2 regions of the Roseburia sp. AF15-21 genome follow, and region 2 is predicted to be linked to the other one. Evidence: a T-box and tRNA genes for the amino acid it is inferred to sense, from the RefSeq annotation. Region 2 holds a T-box; the other holds one or more tRNA genes.
The links. The T-box of region 2 lies ahead of DWW33_RS00565 (proline--tRNA ligase). A T-box ahead of a tRNA ligase gene usually reads a tRNA of that ligase, here a tRNA-Pro.
Positions count from the first base shown of each region.

Region 1 (12,112 bases), on a different contig from region 2:
GGTCGTAGAGCCGCACGTCTGATGAAGACAGATATCAAGGAACAAGATAATGGTTATGAACTGGTAATCGATTTACCTGGATTTAAGAAAGACGAAGTAAGTGCTTCCTTAGAAAATGGTTACCTGACCATCAGTGCCGCCAAAGGCTTGGATGAGGAAGATAAAGATAAGAAATCCGGCAAGTACATCCGTAAGGAACGTTATTCCGGAGCCTGCAGCCGAAGCTTTTATGTTGGCGATGCCGTTACCGAAGAAGATATCAAGGGCGAATTTAAACACGGTATCTTAAAACTCTTCGTTCCGAAGAAAGAAGCAAAACCTGCAGTAGAAGACCACAAATATATTGCAATTGAAGGATAATTTCAGACATTGTATTTCAGATATCTGATGATGTAAAAGAAAGGAAGCATGTTATTATGTCAGACAAAAATCCAAAACATCCATTAAAAAAGAAGAAAGTAAAAGCTAAAATTAATGTAGCCGACCATGAGGCTGTTGAGGAAGCCAGAGAAGCTCACAGAAGCAAGAAACATTATTACTAATTACAATAGACTATTTCAGGAGGAATGACTTATGTTAGTACCAAGTATTTTTTCAAACAACTTTGTAGATGATATATTCGATGATGTATTTCCATTCGGAGCTTACAATGCTCCTGCTGCAGACAACCGCGCTGCCATGAACACTGACGTTAAGGAATTTGACGACAGATATGAACTGGAATTTGAACTTCCGGGCTTTAAGAAAGAAGATATCCAGGCTGAGCTGAAAGACGGATACCTCATCGTCAATGCCAAACACCAGGACAACAAGGACGAAAAAGACAAAGATGGCAAATATATCCGTAAAGAACGTTACTATGGCTCTTACCAGCGTAGTTTCTATGTCGGAGATGGCGTTACTCAGGATGACATCAAAGGCGGTTTTGAAAATGGTATCCTGACTCTGACCGTTCCGAAGAAAGAAGCAAAACCTGCTGTGGAAGAAAAGAAATATATTTCCATTGAGGGATAATACCAGGATAATTAAAAGGAAAAAGGGGCGGTGTGAGTATTCACACCGCCTCTCCTTTTTATGTGAGAAACACGCTTTGCGTGTTTCTCGTAGTTTAGCTGACATTACTTTATCGTCGATGCCCGCTGTCTGATATTCTTATTAAAATTAATCACATTGTGATTATATTCTTCATCCATCAACTCGGAATGAATCATAAAATCTGCAGTTGCTTTATTATTGGCAATCGGAATGTCATAGACCTGGGCAATACGAAGCAGCGCTTTTACATCCGGGTCATGAGGTGCTGCAGTAAGCGGATCTGAAAAGAAAATCACGAAATCTACTTTTCCCTCTACTATCTTAGCACCAATCTGCTGGTCTCCGCCCAGCGGACCGCTGTTATAGCCCTTTACCGGCAGTCCCGTCTGGTCTGTAATCATTTTTGCTGTTGTTCCGGTTCCACAAAGGAAATGCTTCTTTAAAGTTTCTGCATTGTCTTTGCACCACTGGATCAGTTCTGCTTTCTTTCCATCATGAGCAATCAATGCAATATTTTTCTGTTTTCCGATTGTCAAAGTAAGAAAATCCGGTTCCATACTCATATTGTGTCTTCTCCTTTATTGTATTATTTTCCAACCATTTCATTTATCAAGTGAAAATCAACTCCTGATAAACAATTGCAGCTCGCCAATCACGCTTATATGTTGACTTGCTTACGCTCATTATAACATGACAGGATGATTCCAGACAATGTTTGGGTAGAAATCTTCATATAAAAAACGAGCACACCTAACAGTGTACTCGTTTTTTTCGTCGATGCGACAGGATTTGAACCTGCGACCTCTGCGTCCCGAACGCAGCGCTCTACCAAGCTGAGCCACGCATCGTTATTCAGTTCTTTCACACGCTCAACTATATTAGCATATATCACATTTTTTGTCCAGTAATATTTTTATTTTCTTTTCTACTTAATCGTTTTATGTTATACTTAAGTCAATCATAAGAAAGGCTTTTACAATGCCGAAGCAACTTTTTTTACCAGAGAAAGGCACATTATGGAGAACAACCAGAGACCAACAATTGCAATTATGTTAGGTGACACCCAGTCCAGCTACTCAGAAGACTTACTTCGAGGCTTCTATACCTGTGCCAGAGAAGAAGATATCAATATTATTTTTCTGATGGGACCTCAGATGCCACAATATTGTAAAGATATTTTATCCTGCAGTTTTGATGGAGACTATAATTATCAGTTTGATACGATTTATGATTATGTGCATTTTACCAGACCGGATGCACTCATTATTACCTATGGTTCTCTTTCTATTTTTAAAAGTAACCAGGTAAAGGCAGACTTTCTTTCCCATTATAAAGATATTCCATTTCTGATGTTAGAGGACACACCGGACGATCCTGACATTCCATATCTGATTGCTGACAACTACAACGGTATGCGGCAATGTATCGAGCATCTTGTGAATGTCCATGGCTATCGTAAGATTGCTTTTGTAGCAGGACCAGCTAACAACAAAGACTCCAATGAACGGCTGAAAGCCTACCGCGATGTTATGGCGGAACATCAGCTTCCGGTCACGAATGATATGGTCGTCTATGGCAACTACTCAGAGCTTGTCACCGAGCAGGTGGAATATATCCTAGACCACAACCCGGAATTAGAGGCAATTGCTTTTGCAAATGATAATATGGCAAAGGCAGGATACCGCGTCTGTGCTGCAAGAGACCTTTTGGTGGGACATGACATTGCCATTACCGGTTTTGACGACATTGACCACGCAAAAACCATGGAGCCACCACTGACCAGTGTTTCCCACAGCAGCTTCCAGTTCAGCTACCAGGCATTACAGAATGCGCTTATGCTCTGTCAGGGAAAGAAGCCACAAATCCTGCCGGATGTCAGCCATTTTTCACCAGAGAAGCTCCTGCGGCTGCCAGCTGCACACCGGCTTTACCACACTGCGTCATATCAGCATGGAGCAGCTGCACGATTTTATACACCAGCAGGTCGATGCTATGGCTGAGGAATTATTCTCTTCCATTTCATACGAAAAAGATCGTAATTACTATACCGAAGTTCTACATGCATATTTTGAAAATATATATGAAGAAATCTTTATCCGGAAGGGAACTGACTTCTCCAACGAGCCTCTGATTCGTTATCTGAGAAAGCTTACTGCATATCCCCATATTTCCGGAGAAATGCTCCTAGAGCAACTTACTTCATTACTCCGTACACTGATTAACTTCTCGGAGGAAGAACTGCTGCAGACACAGCTTTCCGGCATTTTATCCTTTACCCAGCAATACGTTCATTCTGCGGATGTCTTCCAGCTAGAAAAAGAAATCATGGATTCTAACCGGAAAGCCTGGTTTGTACCTTCCTTTACAAGAGATTTGATTAACTCCGGTGCCAATTTCAAAGAAACGATTACACATATCATGGAGCGGCTGCATCTGATGAATGTCAAAAGTTCCTTCTTTTTCTTCTTTGACAAACCGGTCATTCATCAGGAAAATGAGCTTGCAGAGTACCCGGACGAAATCTATCTGGCAGCATATTACCATGATGAAAAATCAGTCTACCATGAACCGGGCAAACGTCCAAAAGTAACGACTGCCAATGGATTTTCCAGTTTTCTTCCAAAGGAACACAGCCACTGCTATACATCATTTATCCTCTTTTCCGGAGATGAACAGTTCGGTCTGCTGCTTTGCGAAGTGGAACAGAAAGATATTTCCTTTATGCAGATTTGCAGCCTCCAGATTGGTGCACTCCTGCATTTTATCCAGTTAAATGCCAGCGAACGCCAGATTCAGAAAGAATTACAGGATTCCATGAAAGTCATTCAGGAGCAGAACAGCATCTTAAGTTATATCTCCGAATATGACGACTTAAGCCAGCTTTTGAACCGCCGTGGATTTATGGAACGGGCATCCCATGCAATTGAATCCAATTCCGGCAAAAAAGCTTATCTTCTCTTTGGTGACTTAGACCACTTAAAAGAAATCAATGACTGTTTCTCCCATCTTGCCGGGGATTTTGCGTTACGCACAGTATCCGAACGGCTGCGTAAATGCCTGCCAAAGGATGCCATTACTGCAAGACTGGGCGGTGACGAATTTGTTTCCTTTATTTTAACCGATATACCGGATTTCAAGGAGCAGCTTTTAAAGAATCTGAAAGCAGAGAGCGATGCTTTTAATGCCGTATGCGATAAACCTTTCTATGTAGAAATCTCTGTCGGCATCTACGACTTCTACTGTAATCCGCAGATGGACTTAACAGACATTCTCAAGCACTCTGATGCAATCCTCTACGAGGAGAAAGCAAAACGTCGCAGCAGCATCAAGAAAGTCTGATTTCGTATCATCCTTCCGAAGGAAAGAATATATATGACATATATAAATGCCGGATGGTAAACCATCCGGCATTCTTTCATTATTCGTCCATTCCCCATTTGTCTTTCATGTACTCTTTTCCGAATCCAGAGCCAATATTTTCATTGATTCTGCGTCCGAAACAGGCATAAAATCCAATAACGGCTGCAAATATAATAATTCCAATTAAAATAACCATAGCAAACACCCTCCCTGCGTCACTTTGTTTTTCAAAGTATAACACAAGTATTTTGTAATGTCACTTGTCTTTTTCAGAATGCCACGAGTCTTCCTTCATAAGAAGACAGTTCTATATTTTTTTCCTGCAGCTCCTGTATTTCTGCCGAAGTAAGTTCCACTTTGTCAGGGCCTGTATTCAGCACTACCAGCACCCGGTCTTCTTCATAGCAGCGGGAAAATGCATAAACACCGGTAACATCATTACAATAGATGGTGCGATAATTTCCCCTGCGTAATGCCGGATGCTCTCTCCGAAGTGCTATCCACTCCTTGAATTTTCCGATTAAATTATCCTGATACGGCAATAAAGACTGTGGTTCAGTTTCATCTGATTGTCCGGATGCTCTCTGCCAGTCCATGGCTGCCCGATACTCCAATTCTTTCATTCCCTCGATATACACTTCATCCCCGTAGAATACCGATGGCACGCCCACTCCCATAAAGAGATAGAAAAATGCCAGCTCCATTCTCTTTCTATTTCCATTGCAATAGCTTAAAAATCTCGGAATATCATGGGAATCCAGAAAATTCATCTGTGCCAGGCTCACCTGCCATGGGTAGCGGTAAATCATCCGCTGCATCTGGGCATCAAATTCACTGACCGAAAGTTCTCCCTTTCCAAAAAAATCCCGGCACAGATAAGAAAAAGTATAATTCATCGTAGAATCAAACTGGTCTCCCTGAAGCCAGATGCCTGCTTCTTCCCAGATTTCGCCTATTAGAAACATATCCTCTTTTACCGCTCTCACCGCATGACGGAAGGCTCTCCAGAATTCATGATTGATTTCATTTGCCACATCCAAGCGCCAGCCGTCAATATCTGCTTCCCGAATCCAGTAAGTTCCAACATTACAAAGGTACTCCACTACTTCAGGATTTCCGGTATTAAGCTTTGGCATTTCCTTTACATAGGCAAAAGCCTCATAATCCGGCGGATCAGCGTACTGTATCGTTTCCGGCAGGTGATAAAACCAGTTATAATATCTTGATGCTTTTCCCTTCTGCCGCACATCCCGGAATGCAAAGAAATCTGCACCACAATGATTAAATACACCATCTAAAATAACCCGGATTCCTCTCTTGTGGCACTGCTGCACCAGTTCTTTTAAATCCGCTTTATTTCCAAGACAGGGGTCGATTTCAAAATAGTCAATGGTATCATATTTATGATAAGACGCCGCTTCAAAAATCGGATTCAGATAAATGCAGTTAATTCCAAGCTTTCCGATATAGTCAAGGTTTTCACAAATTCCTTTCAGTGTACCACCCAGATGATTCTTACAAATCCGGTCCGGTAAAATTTTTCCATTGCTGTCGCTTTTTTCATCCGGCAAAAGCATATGCCTTGTCGCTTTTTCCTTCAGTTCCCGTCTGTCATTCGCAAAACTGTCCGGGAAAATATGATACATAACAATGTCTTCTGCCCACTCCGGGATATCTAAAATATCCTCTCTTCGAATATATGGAAACTGGAAATATTCTGCCCTGCCACAGGACAGTTTCTCTGCAAATCCTCTTCCATAATAATAAAGGCTTTCTGTATCGTCCTCTAACCGGAAATAATAGCATACCCTGGTATACGGAGACGTAATCTTAACTTCATAATAATCATAAAGCATATCGGATGCCACATGTTCCATTTCACTTTGTTTCACCGGAAGTGGCTCTTCCATCGCCACCCGGTCTCCCCAAAGCAGCACGCACCGTTTTAAATCGCCCTTTTTACAACGGATTCTTATTACCAGCCGGTCTTCTTTTTCTGCAAAGGCAAATTGTGACAGTGGAATATGCAAAATTGCTTCTTTTTCCATTTTATTTCTATCCTTTCACACCACCTGCAGTAAGACCGGATACCATATACTTTTGTATACAGAAGAAAATAATCAGCACCGGAACAGATACCAGGATAGCGGCTGCGGAGAACATTCCCCAGCTTCTGGTGTAATCGTTGGACTGTAACTGATATAATCCACCTGCCAGTGTATAACTGTTTTCATTCAGTAGAAATGTTGTAGAAAACAGATATTCATTCCATACAAAAATAAGTACCATCACAGAAGTTACAATGATTGCCGGACGAGCCAGCGGCATTACTACCTTCCACAGCAGCTGGAAATCCGATGCACCGTCAATTTTCGATGCTTCTTCGATTTCTATCGGAATGGTATCAAAATACCCCTTCATATTCCAGATAGAGAAAATGCACATGCTTCCCGCATAAATAATCACCAGTCCCAGTTTCGTATCCAGCATATTCATCTGTTTTAAAAGACGGAATAATGCAAACATGGACAGAATCTGCGGGAATGCATTTAAGAGAAGCAGTAATTTTAAAATGCCATTTCTTCCCTTAAAACGGTATCTTGAAAATGCATAAGATGACACCATGGCAAATCCGATAGCAATGACCATTGTAAAGAAGCTTAATACGGCAGAGTTATAAAACCACCGCAAAAACGGCTTCTGCGTCAGTATATTTATATAATTATCCAGTGTAAATTCCTTTGGAAACAAAGATAATCCGGAGGACAATGCTCCACTTCCCCTTTCAAAGGAAAGATTCAACGCATATAAAATCGGTACCAGTGCCAGCAGACACAGTATAATATAAAAAATATGTAATCCGCTAAGCTGTAAAATCTGTTTTCTCTTTTTCTTAGTCATAATTTTCCTCCTTTACCCCTCGATTGGTAAACAGCGAAAATACCATGATGAGGAAAAAGATAATAATAGATACCGCAGAGGACAGCCCATAGTTATTTGAAACAAACGCATTCTGCTGTGCATAAGTAATTACGGTCTGTAAGGTTGCCCCTGAATATGCTCCCTTCTGCATCGTAAGAAGATATACGATATCAAACTGCTTAAATGTGGTAAATGTCGTCATAATAACCGCCGGTGCAATAATTCCTTTCATTGCCGGAACGGTAATATGGATGTTCTTTGACCAGAAACCTGCTCCATCCAGTTCTGCGCTTTCATAATAGCTGCGGTCAATGCTGGACAGTGCACCGTCTATCATCATAATCATAAACGGCAATGCCATCCACAGGTTTAGAGTCATGCAGGAGAGAAATGCCGGCACATTGGTGGAAAGGAAATTTACCTTTCCAAAGCCAAGTGCCACCAGAATCTTATTCAGAAGACCAAACTCTGTGTTATAAATGCCTACCCTCCAAAAAAGAATGGACACATATGCAGGCATTGCCCACGGGAACATCAAAAGAGTCTTGTATACACGTTTTCCCTTTAAATCTTCTCTTTGAAATCCCAATGCAATAAAATATGCCACAACTACCTGTATCACCATATTTAATGTGGTCCAAAGTAATGTTGTAAACAGTGCTCCAAGGAAACCGGAGTCTGCCTTTAATAATGCCCTGCTATAGTTGGATAGTCCGATAAATTCATAATTTGACCAGTGAAAAAGATTCATATTGGTCAGTGATATATAGCCCGTATAAATAATCGGGAATACAATAACCATTCCAATCAATATCAGTGCCGGCATACTGTAAAGCCATGGTGTTAATTTCCGTTTGTTCTTCATATACACACTTCTCTTCCTAATTTTCCTCTTTATTGCTTCTAAACAAACTCCTGCTTACTGCATATCTGCAATGGCATCCAATGCCTCCTGCTGATAAGTCTCTGCTGCAGTGTCAATATCTTCCCCTGATTTGTTGACTGCTGCCAAAAATTCTTCTGCCGGACCCCACATAACGCTCATCTGTGGAATGTTTGGCATAGGCTGCGCAGTTTCTGCAGTTGCTTTCATTGCCATAATCATCTCATTTGCAGCAACATCTGCGTCATCATATGCTTTGCTGTTTGCCGGTGCACAGTTTGATTTATTCGCCAATGCAATACCTACTTCCGGGCTTGCAATTGTCTCTAATACTTTTGCAATTGCTTCTTTCTTATTTTCTGCTGCATATTTTAAGACACCAATGCTCTGTACACCTGAATATGGTGCCAGTCCGTTTCCATTCGGAAGTTTAAAATCCGCTAAGGATTTAATACCAAGGTCAATGCCCGCTGCCTTGATTCCGGATACCAGCCATGGTCCACCGATGATTGCTGCTGCCTGGCCTTCATTGAATAATGCAGTTACAGTGTTGTAATCTCCATCTGCCTCCAATGCTGCAAATTTCTGATTGTATGCGATAGCATCCTTGGTTTCCTGTGTATTTAATCCAGGATTTGCATCTTTATCAATAATATATCCACCAAAACCATTGATTACCGGTGCCACATTGTATGCGGTAGAATGCTGATTTACCAGCGCATAAGTTCCTGCATCCACATCGGTATGTGCTACCATATAATCATACAGTTCATCCGTTGTTTCCGGCACATCACCTTCCCATTTTGCCTTATTATACATAAAGAGCAATGTCTCATAATAAACCGGCATCAGGTACTGGGTATCCTTATAATTACCTGCTTCTACGGTCATCGGTAATAAATCCGCCATTACATCCTCACTGATAACATCCGTAATCGGAGCTAAAATCCCCATTTCTGCAAATGTTCCCAATGAATCATGTGCATAAAGATACATATCCGGTCCGTTGGATTCATCATTTCCATATAACTGAAGCTGGTCGGTCAGACCGCTCTTCTTTTCAAAGGTAACCTTGATATTATCCTCTGCCAGTTTCTCATTCGCACAATCTGCAATGGTCTGCATGATATTCTCATCCCCATCATGCCAGATTTTTACTTCTGTCATTTCATCCTCTGCATCATTTCCAAGTACTTCTGTAGTCTTTCCTTCGTCATTTCCTGCTTCTTTTCCACAACCGGATAATGTGCCGATTGTCATTGCGGTACAGAGCAACAGACTCAACACCCTTTTCTTCATAAAAATACCTCCGTTTTCCGGTTTCTTTAGGAAACCGTTTTCTTTATTCTTCTTTTTTTCATGCAATTGGTTCCTCTTGCTAAGTCTATATTTATCACTTTTTTCCCTTGTTTACAATGTCTATTTGTCAAAAATGATTGACTTTGTTAGGAAACCGCTATACTATATTTGTAAATTTATACATTTTTTCAGGAGGTATTTTATGTCTGTTACCATCAATGATGTTGCCAATGAAGCCGGTGTTTCCAAATCCACTGTTTCTAAAGTTTTAAATCACTGGACCACCATATCCCCAGCCACTGTGGAAAAGGTTCATGCAGCAATTGAAAAGCTTCATTATACCCCTAACTCCCGGGCTGTAAGCTTTGCAAAAGGTGCTACTTCCAATATTGTCTATCTTACCAATCTGGAGAAAGATACTGCTTATCGGAATCCGCATATGTTTGACATTATGTGCGGCGTACACCATACCTTGTCCGAAAACAACTATTCCCTGACACTTGTCAACACTTCTGAAGAACGCTATCCCGGAGAAAAAGTCAGTGAAGTTATCACAAGCGGTTCCTCCGATGGTCTTATCATCCACGGCTCTGCCATTAATAAAGAAATTGCAAATCTTATTCTGGATGCAGGCTTTCCACACATTATCATTGGGCATCCGAGTTTTGAAAGCCGCTTGTGCTGGGTAGATACCAACCACGCCCTTGCCGGTGAATATGCCGCTGCCCACATGATAGCCTGTGGTTATACAGATGTCGCCTTTATCGGAGAGCGCAAAACTGATTATATTTCCGCCCAGCGTCAAAAAGGATTTATGGCAGGCATGTTAGACAGAGGCTTTCACATTCCGGCTGCCCGTATCGGAAATACCGATTCCAGCTGCCAGCACGCTTATTCTGTTACTTCTGATATGCTGACACAGCCTGTACCGCCTCGCGCTATTGTATGTGAAAATAACACCCTCGCATTAGGTGTCATCCAGGCAGTCAAAGACCGGCAGCTTTCCATCCCGGATGACGTTGCCATACTTACCTTTGACGTCTACCCATATTCCAGCATCATCGACCCACATCTTACCATTGTAGACATCAATGTCTATGATACCGGTGTGCAGGCAGGCTCCATGATGATCCGTAAGCTTCAGAACCCGGAACTTCTTATCCAAAGCTATACAACGCTTCCTGTTATCATCCAGGGAGAAAGCACCAGACCACTGACATAAAAAATACCCCTGTCAATCTGACAGGGGCTTGTTCCCTTTTGCGCTCATTATATGATAATTAATGATAAGCCAATCAGCTTATCATTAACTTTCATTGCTCACTATTTCATTTTCATAATGATATCTCTTGCAACGGCTTCTTCCACCGGTGTGGCAAATACGCCTTCCTCAAACTCTACGATTCCACCGATTCCTTTCTCTACAACGAAACGGAGTTTTCCGTCCCGGACTTTCTTATCCGTATATAATTTCTTAACCAGGGCTTCCCGGTCAATGTATTCCGGAATCTCTACCGGCAGCTTCGCTTTCTCTAACAGATTCTTTACTGCTGTTTTTTCTTCTTCTGTCATGTAACCAAGTCGGTGTGCCAGTTCTGTCATAGCTACCATTCCAATGGAAAGTGCTTCTCCATGAAGCAGTCTGTAGTCACTGACTGTCTCAATGGCACGTCCTACCGTATGTCCCAGATTCAAGATTTCTCTTAAGCCCTGCTCCTTTTCATCCTTCATTACCACAGCATATTTAATCTGGCAGTTCTTCTTTGCGATGTATTCACAGGCTTCTCTGTCTCCCGCAAAAATATCTTCCATATGTTTTTCCAGGAATTCAAACATTTCCTTATCTGCCATACAGGCATGCTTGATTGTCTCTGCCATACCACTGGATAACTGTCGCTGTGGCAGTGTTTTCCATGCTGCAATGTCAAGATATACTTTCTCCGGCTGGTTAAAAAGTCCAATCAGATTCGTTGCCAGTGGTGTGTCTACTGCGGTTTTTCCACCAACAGATGCATCTGCCGCCGCCAAAAGTGTCGTAGCATAGTTAATGAATGGCACTCCTCTGCCATAGGTTCCTGCCAGAAATCCAGACAAATCGGTTACCACACCACCACCAACGGCAATGATGCAGCAGTCTCTCCGAAAGCCAGCCTCAAGCATAGCATCTTCGACCTCTTCTTTGGTTTTTCTGGTCTTGCTGGTCTCTCCTGCCGCAAAGACAAATTCCTTTGCCTGATAACCTGCTTCCTGCAGCAGTTCTACAATGTGTTCTGCATAAAGTTCCTTTACAATGCTATCTGTAATTACCGCAAACTTCTTAATCTTCCCAACCAGTCCATTTTTTAAATCAACAATTAATTTTTCCTGCAACTGGTAGCCAATCTCTATTTCATAGCTGTCATCTACTACTTTTTTTAATTCTACCTGAAATACGCTCATGTTTTCTCCGTTCTATCCTGTGTCTTGTAAATCTGCGTCTGTCTCAGATTTTTATTTCGTTTATTATACTATTTTGCTCTTTTCTCTGCAACCACCGAAACTCTAATCGAAAGAAATTCCCAGTTTGCGAAATATCCTATTTCATGCCAGATGTTCCTCTATGTATGTAATATA
Region 1 is NZ_QUHG01000007.1:133,497-145,608, forward strand. It holds gene DWW33_RS11070 (Hsp20/alpha crystallin family protein) at 1-360, shown strand, start outside; gene DWW33_RS16150 (hypothetical protein) at 417-542, shown strand; gene DWW33_RS11075 (Hsp20/alpha crystallin family protein) at 574-1,014, shown strand; gene DWW33_RS11080 (methylglyoxal synthase) at 1,119-1,592, opposite strand; tRNA gene DWW33_RS11085 (tRNA-Pro) at 1,810-1,883, opposite strand; gene DWW33_RS11090 (LacI family DNA-binding transcriptional regulator) at 2,052-3,035, shown strand; gene DWW33_RS11095 (GGDEF domain-containing protein) at 3,028-4,374, shown strand; gene DWW33_RS15710 (hypothetical protein) at 4,454-4,591, opposite strand; gene DWW33_RS11100 (glycoside hydrolase family 13 protein) at 4,665-6,443, opposite strand; gene DWW33_RS11105 (sugar ABC transporter permease) at 6,451-7,296, opposite strand; gene DWW33_RS11110 (carbohydrate ABC transporter permease) at 7,289-8,182, opposite strand; gene DWW33_RS11115 (extracellular solute-binding protein) at 8,237-9,499, opposite strand; gene DWW33_RS11120 (LacI family DNA-binding transcriptional regulator) at 9,702-10,721, shown strand; gene aroB (3-dehydroquinate synthase) at 10,823-11,938, opposite strand; gene DWW33_RS11130 (NAD-dependent epimerase/dehydratase family protein) at 12,080-12,112, opposite strand, start outside.
Region 1: it encodes a tRNA-Pro, which carries the amino acid that the T-box ahead of DWW33_RS00565 (proline--tRNA ligase) is inferred to sense. The anticodon was not compared.

Region 2 (12,112 bases):
CCTTTAGATATTCCGGTTGGCGTACACAAAATTTCATTCTCTGATATACGCACAGAAAGATTACCATCATTGGCAGCCACCATTCCACTCTGATAAATTCTTTTTCCAATCTCTATCATCTGCCGGCGTATCCTGATTTCTGATTCCATCTTTCTTCCTCCATTGCCTGTAATTTCCAGATTTTATAGAAAGCCTTCACTTATTATAGTCACCCCGGTTATTTTTTGCAAATAAAATTCTCTTCATTTATCTCTTCATTCATCTTGTAAATTTATTTCCAGAATGCTACTATTTCTTATAGAATATATATTTTTCAAAAAATACAAACAATTTCTGCTTATAATATTTACTTTATATAAAAAAGGAGTTACTACATCATGAACGAACCAGTTACCAAAGAACTTGTGATACATAAAATCAAACACAATCTGCGTCGTCTGCGTACCGCCATAAAATGGATTATTTTTTCTATTCTGTCCGGTCTTCTCATCGGTATGGTGGGAATTGCCTTTTACTTTGGCATGACATGGGTCACCGATACAAGAACTGCTTATCCATGGCTCATCTTCTTTCTTCCGCTGGGTGGAATCGTGATTGTACTGCTCTATCATCTTCTCCATGATGAAAAGGATACTGGAACCAACCTGGTGCTTTCCGCCATCCACTCTGGGGATGAAATTCCACTGCGTATGGCTCCGCTTATTTTTATCTCCACCTTAATCACACACCTCTTTGGTGGTTCTGCCGGCCGGGAAGGTGCAGCACTTCAGCTTGGCGGAAGCATCGGAAATTCTCTCGGAAGACTTTTCCGTTTTGATGAAAAAGATAAACATATTATGATTATGTGCGGCATGAGTGCTGCTTTTTCCGCCTTATTCGGAACACCGATGGCTGCAGCTATTTTTCCGCTGGAAGTAGTCAGTGTCGGCATCATGCACTATTCTGCATTAGTGCCATGCGTTATCTCTGCTTTAGTAGCACATGGTCTGGCATTACACTTTCAGATTGCGCCGCCGTCCTTTGCCATTTTAGACATTCCGGAATTTGGAATTTCTTCTGCAGTTACCGTAACGATTCTTGCCGTTTTATGTGCATTGGTCAGTATCCTGTTCTGTATTTCCTTACATTACAGTGAAGCCATTTACCGTAAATTTATCAAAAATCCTTACCTTCGTGCTGCGGCAGGCGGCTGCATCATTATTCTCCTCACCCTTCTGGCAGGTAATCAGGATTACAATGGAACCGGCGTTAATATTATTTCCAAATGTTTTGACGGCACAGTGGCTCCGGAAGCTTTTCTTTTAAAAATCATTTTTACCGCCCTGACCCTTGGTGCCGGCTTTAAAGGTGGCGAAATTGTTCCTACTTTCTTTATCGGTGCAAGCTTCGGCTGTCTCTTTGGAACGTTGACCGGTTTCTCCCCAACCTTATGTGCCGCCATCGGTATGGCTGCCATTTTCTGTGGTGTCACCAACAGCCCGATTACTTCTTTGCTGATCAGCTTTGAAATGTTCGGTTTCGCTGCAATGCCATTCCTGCTTCTTGCGATTGCATTCAGCTATATGCTCTCCGGCTATTACGGACTGTACCGCAGCCAGAAGATTATGTATTCAAAATTTAAGACAAGCTATATTAATAAACAGACGCACTAACTACGAGAAACACGCTTTGCGAGTTTCTCGAGTTATCGCGGTGCTTGCCAAATCTGCATGCAGGCATGCGATTTTTCTCGCTATTCGCACAAAAAGAACTTCTGCTGATTGTTTTCCAACCGGCAGAAGTTCTTCTTATATCATTCACTATATGCTATTTTTAATCTCTTCTTATAAGTACTTCTGAATCTCTTCAAATACGTTTTCTACCGGAACCTGTTCCTTTAAGGTCTTATCACGGGATGTCACTTCAACGATTCCCTGTTTCATATTTCTAGGGCTTACGATAACACGAAGTGGAATTCCAAGAAGGTCTGCATCTGCAAACATAACGCCGGCACTTACGGTACGGTCATCATAGACAACTTCAATACCAGCATTCTGCATTTTCTCATATAAATCATCAGCAAAAGCCTTTACTTCTTCATTGTCCGGTCTTACTGCACAAAGGTGGACCTGCCATGGAGCAATTTCCTTTGGCCAGATTGGACCATACTCATCATGATGGGCTTCACATACAGCAGCAGCAAGTCTTCCGACACCGATTCCATAGCAGCCCATGATTGGAGTCTGTCTCTCACCATCTTTATCTACATAAGTCATCTTCATGGACTTGGTATATTTGGTTCCGAGCTGGAAGATATTTCCCACTTCAATACCTTTAGAAATACGGACGGTCTTCTTACCACATTTCGGGCAGATTCCACCTTCGTATACCTTAGCAAAATCATGATATTCTGCGTCTTTTACATCACGCTCCATATCAAGTCCTTTGAAGTGGTATTCCTCTTCATTTGCTCCGCAGGATAAGTTATTTCTTCCTTCCAGAGACTTATCATATAAAACCACATGAGGTGCATTGATATGTAAGCCAACCGGTCCGATATAGCCTGCATTTAATCCGCACTCTTCTGTAATAACAGCAGCATGAATCTGGTCACCAAGATAATTAACAAGCTTGGTCTCATTGATTTCCAGATCGCCACGGATAAATACAACCACATAGCTGTCATCTGAATTTTTCTGATAAACAACTGCTTTACAGGAGTTGTTTGTCTTATCGCCAAAGAATTCACAGATATCTTCAATAGTATGGATATTTGGTGTATGAACCTTTTCCAGTTCTGCTGATTCTGCGGCTCTTGGAATATCAGAAATATTTTCTGCAGCTTCCATATTTGCTTTGTATCCACAATCATCACAAAGTACAATGGAATCTTCTCCAATCGGAGTAAGAAGCATGAACTCATGGGAAAGGCTTCCGCCCATCATACCGGAATCAGATGCAACGGATACCACTTCCGGAATACCGGCTCTTTCAAAAATACGCTCATATGCCTTGTGTACTCTCTGATAATACTGCTCCAAATCTTCCTGGCTGGTATGGAAGGAATATGCATCCTTCATGGTAAACTCTCTTACACGGATTAATCCGGCACGAGGTCTTGCTTCATCACGGAATTTGGTCTGAATCTGATAAATCATAAAAGGATATTTGGTATAGCTCTGTGCATACTCACGAACCAGCTGTACGGCTGCTTCTTCGTGGGTCATGCCAAGTACCATCCTGGCACCGTTTCTGTCTGTAAAACGAAGCAGCTCGTCTCCGATGCTTTCATATCTTCCGGATTCTTCCCAGATAGATGCAGGCATAACAACCGGGAACTGTACTTCCTGTCCGTCTACCTTGTCCATCTCTTCACGAAGAATCTGCTCAATCTTACGTGTAATTCTCTTTAATGGCAGGAATGAAGAATAGATACCATTTGCCACATATTTGATGTATCCACCTTTTACCATAAGTGCATGACTGTCAATCACACAATCTGCCGGTCTCTCTTTAAACCGGTCACCAACTAATTTTTCCAGTTTCATTTTCTTATCTCCTTTTTCTATTCTTGCAACTCATCTGCTTAAAGCAATATAAAAGCCCTAAGCTATGATTTAGCTTAGGGCGAATGTTTCATCCGTGGTACCACCTAAATTCAGGACTGCTCCTGCACTCCGGCACATCTTCTTATGCCTTCTCTCTGTAACGGGAGAACCCGACATACCTTCACTTCTGCTTGGATATGCAGCTCCAAGACTGGTTCATCATCTTCCGTCAAAAACTCTCACCTGCCGTTTTCTCTCTGAAGGCTTCCAATGATTACTATTTCTCTTCCACACTTTCTCATATATTTTACCAACGGATATTTTACTTGTCAATCCTTTTATTCTGCAATTTCGGTTGTGCTTTCCGTATCCCCGTCTTGTAGAGTATCAGCTTCTTCTGTCTCTTCCGGCTGTTCAGTCGCCGATTCCTCAGTACTCTCCGTTACTGTAAGATCCGCAATGCCTTTCTGATAAGTGGTATATACTGCACTTCCTGCCAGATAAATACTGTCAGACTGATTCGTCTTTACATAATACTGGCTCAGCATGTCATTTTTATTTCCGATCAGAAGTGTTGTTGTTCCATCCCCTGTCGTCAGTGTAATGGTATTTGACGGCGTTTCAAGTCCATACTCTGATAAGTCCTCATAATCCTTGATTTCCTGCTCTGCCGTAAGTTGTGCTGTGGTGGCAATCAATGTTTCCATAGTATCCTGGTCTAAAGAAATGCTTTTATCTGCCTCATAATACCATGTATCATCTTCTTTTACAAAAGACAGTGTCTCATTATTATATTGATAAGAAAATGCATTTACATCTTCTGTGTTAACATCTGTCACCGTTACTTTTGAAGCTTCTTCCTCTTCCTTTTTTTTCTGTTCCTGGCTCTTATTCCACTTCGTCAGGCCAACCCATGCCACAATGCAGATAAGAAGCAGGATGCATAAAGCAATCAACTGTTTTTTCTGTTTCTTCATTACTTCTTTCTCCTTCTCATCCAGATTACGATACCGATTGCAAGAAGCAATAACGGAATTACTGCAATGCCGATTACAGCTGATGCAATGACAACCGAAGCCGGTACGGTCAGGGTACTGCTGTCATATTCTTTGACCGGAATCACAACTGCTGAACCGCTGTCTTCCGGAATATAGCTTGCAATGGATTTTGAAAATACGGATAAATTATTTCCGGATACCATACTGTCTGCATCATCCGTAAACATACTCATGGAAGAATATACAAGAATATCTGCGCTTGTATCATCCATGGTTTTTTCCGCCTTTAATCCTACCGTAAACGGTCCTGCAATATCATCCTCCGTCTGCTCTAAGGAACTTGTAGCATCTGTCTTACTGTACGCTGCATCCGAAGTGGTAAGTAAAGGTGTATAGGTTACATTTTCGGTATCGGTATTATAGGTAAGACCTACTGCATACGGTGTAAATACATAGCCATCCACACCGGAAGTCAGTGCACCGCTTTCTACATTTGGCAAAAGATAATATGGTGCCTGATAATAAGAACCGGTATTGCTCTCCATCACCATTCCATCTACTGCAGTAATGCCAAACTCATTTAAAACCGAATAGAAATTACTCATATCAGCATCTGTATAAGATAGCGTTACCAAAAGTTTTCCACCTTTATTGATATAATCAATTACTTTTGACGCATCATCGGATGAAAAATCAGAGGTCGGTCCATTGATAATAAGTGCCTGTGCATCTTCCGGAATGCTGTCTGCCTGCATCAGGTTGAGGCTGTTTAAAGTGACATTTGCTTTCTCAATAGCATCTTTAAAATCACCGTTCAATGCTGTCTCACCATGTCCCTGCAGTTCGTACATAACCGGCATTTCATCCGATGTGACATAGGAAATGGCACTGGTAAGCTGTCCCTCTCCATCATAACCTGTAGTCTGGCTGCTATAAGTACTGTAATCTATACTGGTCTCATAAATATTGCTGTAATTAATTACTTTGGAACGTTTGCTGCTTTCTACAATCAGACTCTTTCTGGTGATAGAGGTATCATCCGTATAATCCCGATAAAAATTCGGATAAACGGATGGGTCTTTATATTCTACTGAAATATGGGAAGATTCGCCTTCATAACGCTTTAATGTCGTTGCAAGGGTATCATCCATATTTCCTTCCGCTTCCAGAACATAAATAGTGACATCCTCATCCAGATTATGAAGAATCTCTTTTGTATCATCAGAAATGGAATACATCTTCTGGGCTGTCAAATCAATAGACGTAATGGAAGATGGCAATGCATTTACTACAAGGTTTACTACGACTGTAACCACGATTCCGATCACAACCATGGCAGAACTGAATACGCCAAGCTTTAATTTCTTACTGCTCATACTCCAGCGACGCTTCTGTATGGACTGTACCGTCAGGAACAAAAACAGGATAATCATGGAAATATAATATACAATGCCGGATACATCAAGAATTCCCTGCATCAGCATATCCATGTGTTTTGTCAAATCATAACAGCCTAAAATCTTTGTAATCATATTTCCATTCTGTGAAATCAGATTGGTAATTCCGGTCATCAGATATCCCACAAAGAGAAATACAAAGGTTAATACTGCAGAAATTACAATACTTTCTGTCAGTGAAGATACAAAGGTTCCAATGGCAATACAAGTCATACCATATAACCAGAAGCCCAGTACTCCCACATAGCTCTTTACAAAAGCAACACTTCCATATGCTGACATAATTAACGGTGCCAGACACATAACCGCTGCACTAATGGTAAATACAGTTCCGGTGGCGAGATATTTTGCCAGAACCACTTTTTCTACTGATACCGGCGAAGTTAAAATCAGCTGGTCTGTCTTATTCTTCCGCTCCTCTGCCAGGGTACGCATCGTAAGAATCGGCACAGTAACCAGAAACAGAAACGTTACTGCTGATAAAGTACTGCTGATGTCTGTCGAACCATAATACATATTGTATACATAAAAATAAAGGCCAAACAGTGCCAGTGTTGCTGCAATAAAAAGCCATCCGGTCACTGTCTGAAAATAAGATTTTAATTCTCTTTTCCATATTGCACGCATTATTCTTCCTCCTTTGATGTAAGTTCAAGAAAGATATCTTCCAGTGATTTACCACCATTTATCATTTCCAAAATCGGCATATCACTTTCTGCGCAAATATGAAAAATCTCTTCTCTGACATCTTTATTTTTTTCTGCCGTTACAGTCACCTCAGTAACTCCATCCTCCGGCAGTTCTTTCGTCTCTACTGCAGTAATATGTTCTGCATCTGCAAAAACTTCTTTTACTTTTTCTTCTTCAGCTTTTAATTTAAGCTCGATTACCTGTCCACCGGACATCCGCTCTACCAGTTCTTCTGTTTCTTCCGATGCAACTAATTTTCCATGGGAAATAATAAATATGTAATCACATACTGCCCGGACTTCCGAAAGGATATGGGAACTTAAAATTACAGTATGCTTCTTGCCAAGACTCTGAATCAAATCACGGATTTCAATAATCTGTTTCGGGTCTAAGCCTACTGTAGGCTCATCTAAGATAATAACTTCCGGATAACCTAAAATTGCCTGTGCCAGTCCGACTCTCTGCCGGTATCCTTTGGACAGATTTTTAATCAGTCTGCCTTTCATATCAGTAATCTTTGTGGTTGCCATGGCATCTTCTACATATGGTTTCCGTTTCTCCTTTGGAATCTTCTTAAGTTCTGCTGCAAACAAAAGATATTCTTCCACCGTCATATCCATGTATAAAGGTGGCAGCTCTGGCAAATAGCCAATACATTTCTTTGCTTCCTCCGGCTGTGCCAAAATATCAAATCCATTGATTTTAATGGTTCCCTCTGTTGCCCCCAGATATCCGGTAATCATATTCATTGTAGTTGATTTGCCTGCACCATTTGGTCCTAAGAAGCCATAAATTCTTCCCGGCTCAATAGTAAGATTCAAATCATCTACCGCTACATGCGTCCCGTATTTTTTCGTCAAATGACTAATCTCTATCACGTCTCTTCCTCCTTATAACATCTTACCTCAGAAAGTCTATGAGAAAGTTGTGTTAAAAAGACGATGATTTTGTGATAAAAATGCGGTCAAACTGTGTTTTTTGTGTGACAGAATTAATCTAATAATTCTTCAAAGCTTAGGATATAGCGGTCGGACAGCTGCATGATTTCATTTTTCTCATAGGAGGAATGGATATCTTCCACACCTACCACATAGAAATCATCCATCTTTGCACCTTCCACACCTTTTAAAATATCTTCATATACCACACACTGCTTTGGTTTCAAAGAAAGCTTTTCTGCTGCAAGCTGGTACACATCCGGGAATCCCTTTCCCCGTCTCACTTCCTGCGTCACTGTAAATGCATCAAAATATTTCATGATGCCACAATGGGTAAGACAGGGACGAAACAGCCTCTCATCGGAAGAAGTTGCTGCTGCAATCTTAATTCCTTCTGCCTTCAATTGCTTCAGGTAATCTATAACGCCGGCTTTCAGCTTCACCTCATTGGTATAAGCTTCAATCGCCATATCAAACCATTCTTTTATAATCTCCTCTTCGGACTCCGGCAGATTGAAACGCTCTTTGGTATATTCTGCTGCCGCATCAAAGTTCTTTGAAGTAATTGCTACCAGATAATCATCCGGCACAATAAATCCTCTTTTGCCAAGAAAATCCTCATCAATTTTCCGCCATACTCCCATGGAGTCTAAAAGAGTGCCATCTAAATCAAAGATGGCACCCATTCTATTGTCAATCATATATTTTCCTTTACATTCTGTCTGGTGCAGAGAAACCTAATACATCGATACAAACCTCTAATGTCCGCCTGGTCAGTGTTAATAAACGAACATAGGAAGCCTGCACTGCCTCGTCTTCTTCTGCCATAATCTTTGTCTCATGATAAAAATGATTCAATGCATTTGCCAGGTCATAGATATAAGAACATACCTTATGTGGTGCTGTCTCTTCGTAGGCATTTTCCATCATGGCATTGAAACGGGTCAGCTCTAACATCAATGCCTTCTCGCTTTCGGAATGTGCCGGAAGAATTGCTGCTGTTCCTGCTTCTTTTCCTGCTTCTTTATATTTGTTCAGAATGGATTTGATCCGGACAATCGTATAAAGAATGTATGGGCCTGTATTTCCTTCAAATGAAGTAAAACGGTCGATATCAAAAATATAATCCTTGGAAGCCTGATTGGAAAGGTCTCCGTATTTTACTGCGGAAAGTGCAACTACTTTTGCGGTTGCCTTTGCTTCCGCTTCTTCTACCGTACGGTTCTCTGTAATCTTGCGGTACATCTCATCATTGATGCTGGAAAGCAGTGTCTCTAACCGCATGACACCACCCTCTCTGGTCTTAAATGGTTTTCCGTCTTTTCCATTCATGGTACCAAAGCCTAAAAACTGAAGCTCTGTATCATCATCCACAAGATGTGTCTTTCTGGCACAACGGAACACCTGTGTAAAATACAGCTCCTGACGTTTATCCACTACATAGATAATTTTATCCGGATGATAGTCTTTCATACGCCATACAATCGTCGCAAGGTCTGTTGTGTTATAAAGAGAGGCCCCATCGGATTTTAAAATCATACATGGCGGGATCTCTTTCGTATCAGTCTCTTCTTTGACATCTACTACCAGTGCACCATCACTGATATATGCATAACCGTCATCCTTCATCTTCTGTACCATGTCCGGGATATATGGCTGTGCGTCAGACTCACCCTTCCATAATTCAAAAGATACATTTAAATTAGCATAATTCTTCTTTAAATCCGTTACAGATACATTTAAAATATGGGAAAGTAATGCCTGATAGCCTCTTCTTCCATGCTGCAGTTCATAGGTTGCCTGCATGGCAGCTTCTTTATAAGCTGCATCCTCTTTGGATTTTCCGCTGGCTGTCGGATAAATTTCTTCCAGCTCGGAAATGGTAAATGGAGGCTCAACCGGATATTCTCCCTCATAATTTTCATCAAAATAGCAAAGTTCCGGTTTACGGAGCTTTAACTCAGTAATAATCAGTCCCATCTGAAGACCCCAGTCTCCCAGATGCACATCACCAATCATATTGTGTCCCATGAATTTACCAATACGTTTGATGCTTTCACCGATAATAGCAGAACGTAAATGTCCTACATGAAGTGGTTTTGCAACGTTTGGTCCGCCATAGTCAATCATGATGGTCTTTGGATTTTCCACCTTATCACAGCCTAAACGCTCTGTATCCTCCTGCATCTTACTGATATAGGAAGCCACAAATTCATTATTCAGCTTTAAGTTAAGGAAGCCAGGTTTTACAGCTTCTACGGATTCAAACATTGCGTTATCCTTAAGCTGTGCTACTACTTCCTCCGCAATCATAATCGGTGCTTTCTTATATTCTTTTGCAGCAGCCATAGCGCCGTTGCACTGATATTCACATAAGTCCGGTCTGTTTGAAACAGTTACTTTTGCATATTTTGCATCAAGTCCGGCTGCTTCAAATGCTTTCACCATCTCATCTGTTATTAAATCCAGTATCTTTCTCATTCTTTCTCATGTTCCTTTCTGAGCATTCTATTTTTCCATTTTATACTCAAAGGCAAGCAGTTGTCAACTACGCCAGAAAGTGTTCTGCCATCAGAATTGTTCCGATTTTCTGCACCTCTCCAGTAAGGAACACGCTGCCATCCTCTCCGATTTCTATCAGTAACTGCCCACCCGGCATCGTGACTTCAATTCTGTCATCCACCAGTCCCAGCTTATGGGATGCTACCGCTGCTGCACAGGCTCCGGTTCCGGAAGCTAAGGTATATCCGGCTCCCCGCTCATAGATTTCCACCCGGATATGACCTCTATCCATTACTTTACAAAGCTGCATATTAATCCGGTTTGGAAAATAAGATGCATTTTCCACATAAGGTCCTAATTCCATTGCCTTTTCTTTACTGATTTCATCTAAATGAATCACGCAGTTCGGATTTCCCATGGAAACACAGGTTGCCCGGTAAGGATGGTCATGAAAAACCAGAGGCCTGTTTATAATTTCCGGAGGCGTACCTACATAAGCAAGTACCCCTCCGGTAAATTGTGGTATTCCCATATTTACTTTCATAAGACTTCCGTCTTCATTTAAAAAATCAATCCTTACTTCGCCTGCCTTGGTATAAAGGCTAAACGGTCTGTGTCTGATATATCCGGCATCTAATAAATATTTTGCAAAAATCCGAACACCATTTCCGCTGCGCTCTGCTTCACTTCCATCCGGGTTAAATATCTTTACATAAAGCTTCTCATCCTGCCATATCGGTCCATATAAAATGCCATCAGCTCCTGCGCCAATATTTCTTCTGCATAGCTTTACAATATGACGTTCCAATAAATGTATCTTATTCTTATTCGGGTCGAGTACAAGATAATCATTTCCTAATCCATGATACTTCTGTAACAACAAGGCATCATCCATACTTATGCTCCAGTTTTACTTCTTATTACAATATATGAATGAAATATTGTCCGTTAGAACCCGACTTATTCCTGTTCTGTTTCAACGGTCGCTTCTATGACCTCAGGCACTTGTTCTCCACTGTCTGTCTGTTTCTCCACCACCTGCGGTGTTTCCACCTCCTGTGACACTTCCGCTGCCTGCGGTGTTTCTTTTCGTTCAGGACTCTTTTCTCCTAAAATAGCAGATAACTTATCATCTGAAATCGTTCCATCTGCTTCTTCTTTCTGTAAACGTGCTCTTTCTTCCTCAATCTGCTGCCTTACTGCCGCATCAATCTCACGCTGCTTTTTTTCTTCTTCCTCTGCAGCCACTCTTGCAAGACGATCAAGAATCTCCTGTGCCCGCTGTTCATCCTGCTGTTTCTTGCGTGCGGCTAAAATCTCTTCTTCCGACATGTAATGAACATTCCAGCGTTTCACAATACTATGAGCAATTCGATCTCTTTCATTTCTCTTATCTATTGCATCCTGCATATTATTCCACTTCCATTTTTTCTCTTTATGTATATCATAGCTTTCACTCATTCGTTTTTCAAGATGAAAAATTATTAAATTTTTATTGTTTTCGGCATATTTTTATGTAAATAAGGACATCCTTTCTGTATCAGCCAATGGCTGCAAAAACATTTTAACCCGGAGGTACGCATCATGTCCGTCTACAAAGTTGAAATCTGCGGTGTAAATACCGCAAAGCTTCCAATCCTAAAGGAAGAAGAAAAGGCTGCTCTATTTGCCAGAATCAAACAGGGGGATATGACTGCAAGGGAAACATATATCAAAGGGAATCTTCGTCTGGTCTTAAGTGTGATTAAACGTTTTTCCGGAAATCAGGAAAATATTGATGACCTCTTTCAGATTGGATGTATCGGACTGATTAAGTCCATTGACAATTTTGATGATACACTGGGGGTAAAATTTTCCACCTATGCCGTCCCTATGATTATTGGCGAAATCCGCCGCTATCTGCGGGATAACAACAGCATCCGTGTCAGCCGTTCCCTGCGGGATACTGCCTATAAAGCCATTCATGCCAAAGAAATCCTGATGAAGAATTCCATGCAGGA
Region 2 is NZ_QUHG01000001.1:111,792-123,903, reverse strand. It holds gene DWW33_RS00575 (class II aldolase/adducin family protein) at 1-149, opposite strand, end outside; gene DWW33_RS00570 (chloride channel protein) at 378-1,652, shown strand; gene DWW33_RS00565 (proline--tRNA ligase) at 1,824-3,527, opposite strand; T-box leader at 3,600-3,827, opposite strand; gene DWW33_RS00560 (DUF4340 domain-containing protein) at 3,866-4,504, opposite strand; gene DWW33_RS00555 (Gldg family protein) at 4,504-6,609, opposite strand; gene DWW33_RS00550 (ABC transporter ATP-binding protein) at 6,609-7,550, opposite strand; gene DWW33_RS00545 (HAD family hydrolase) at 7,664-8,311, opposite strand; gene argS (arginine--tRNA ligase) at 8,322-10,091, opposite strand; gene dapF (diaminopimelate epimerase) at 10,159-11,007, opposite strand; gene DWW33_RS00530 (hypothetical protein) at 11,073-11,522, opposite strand; gene sigG (RNA polymerase sporulation sigma factor SigG) at 11,697-12,112, shown strand, end outside.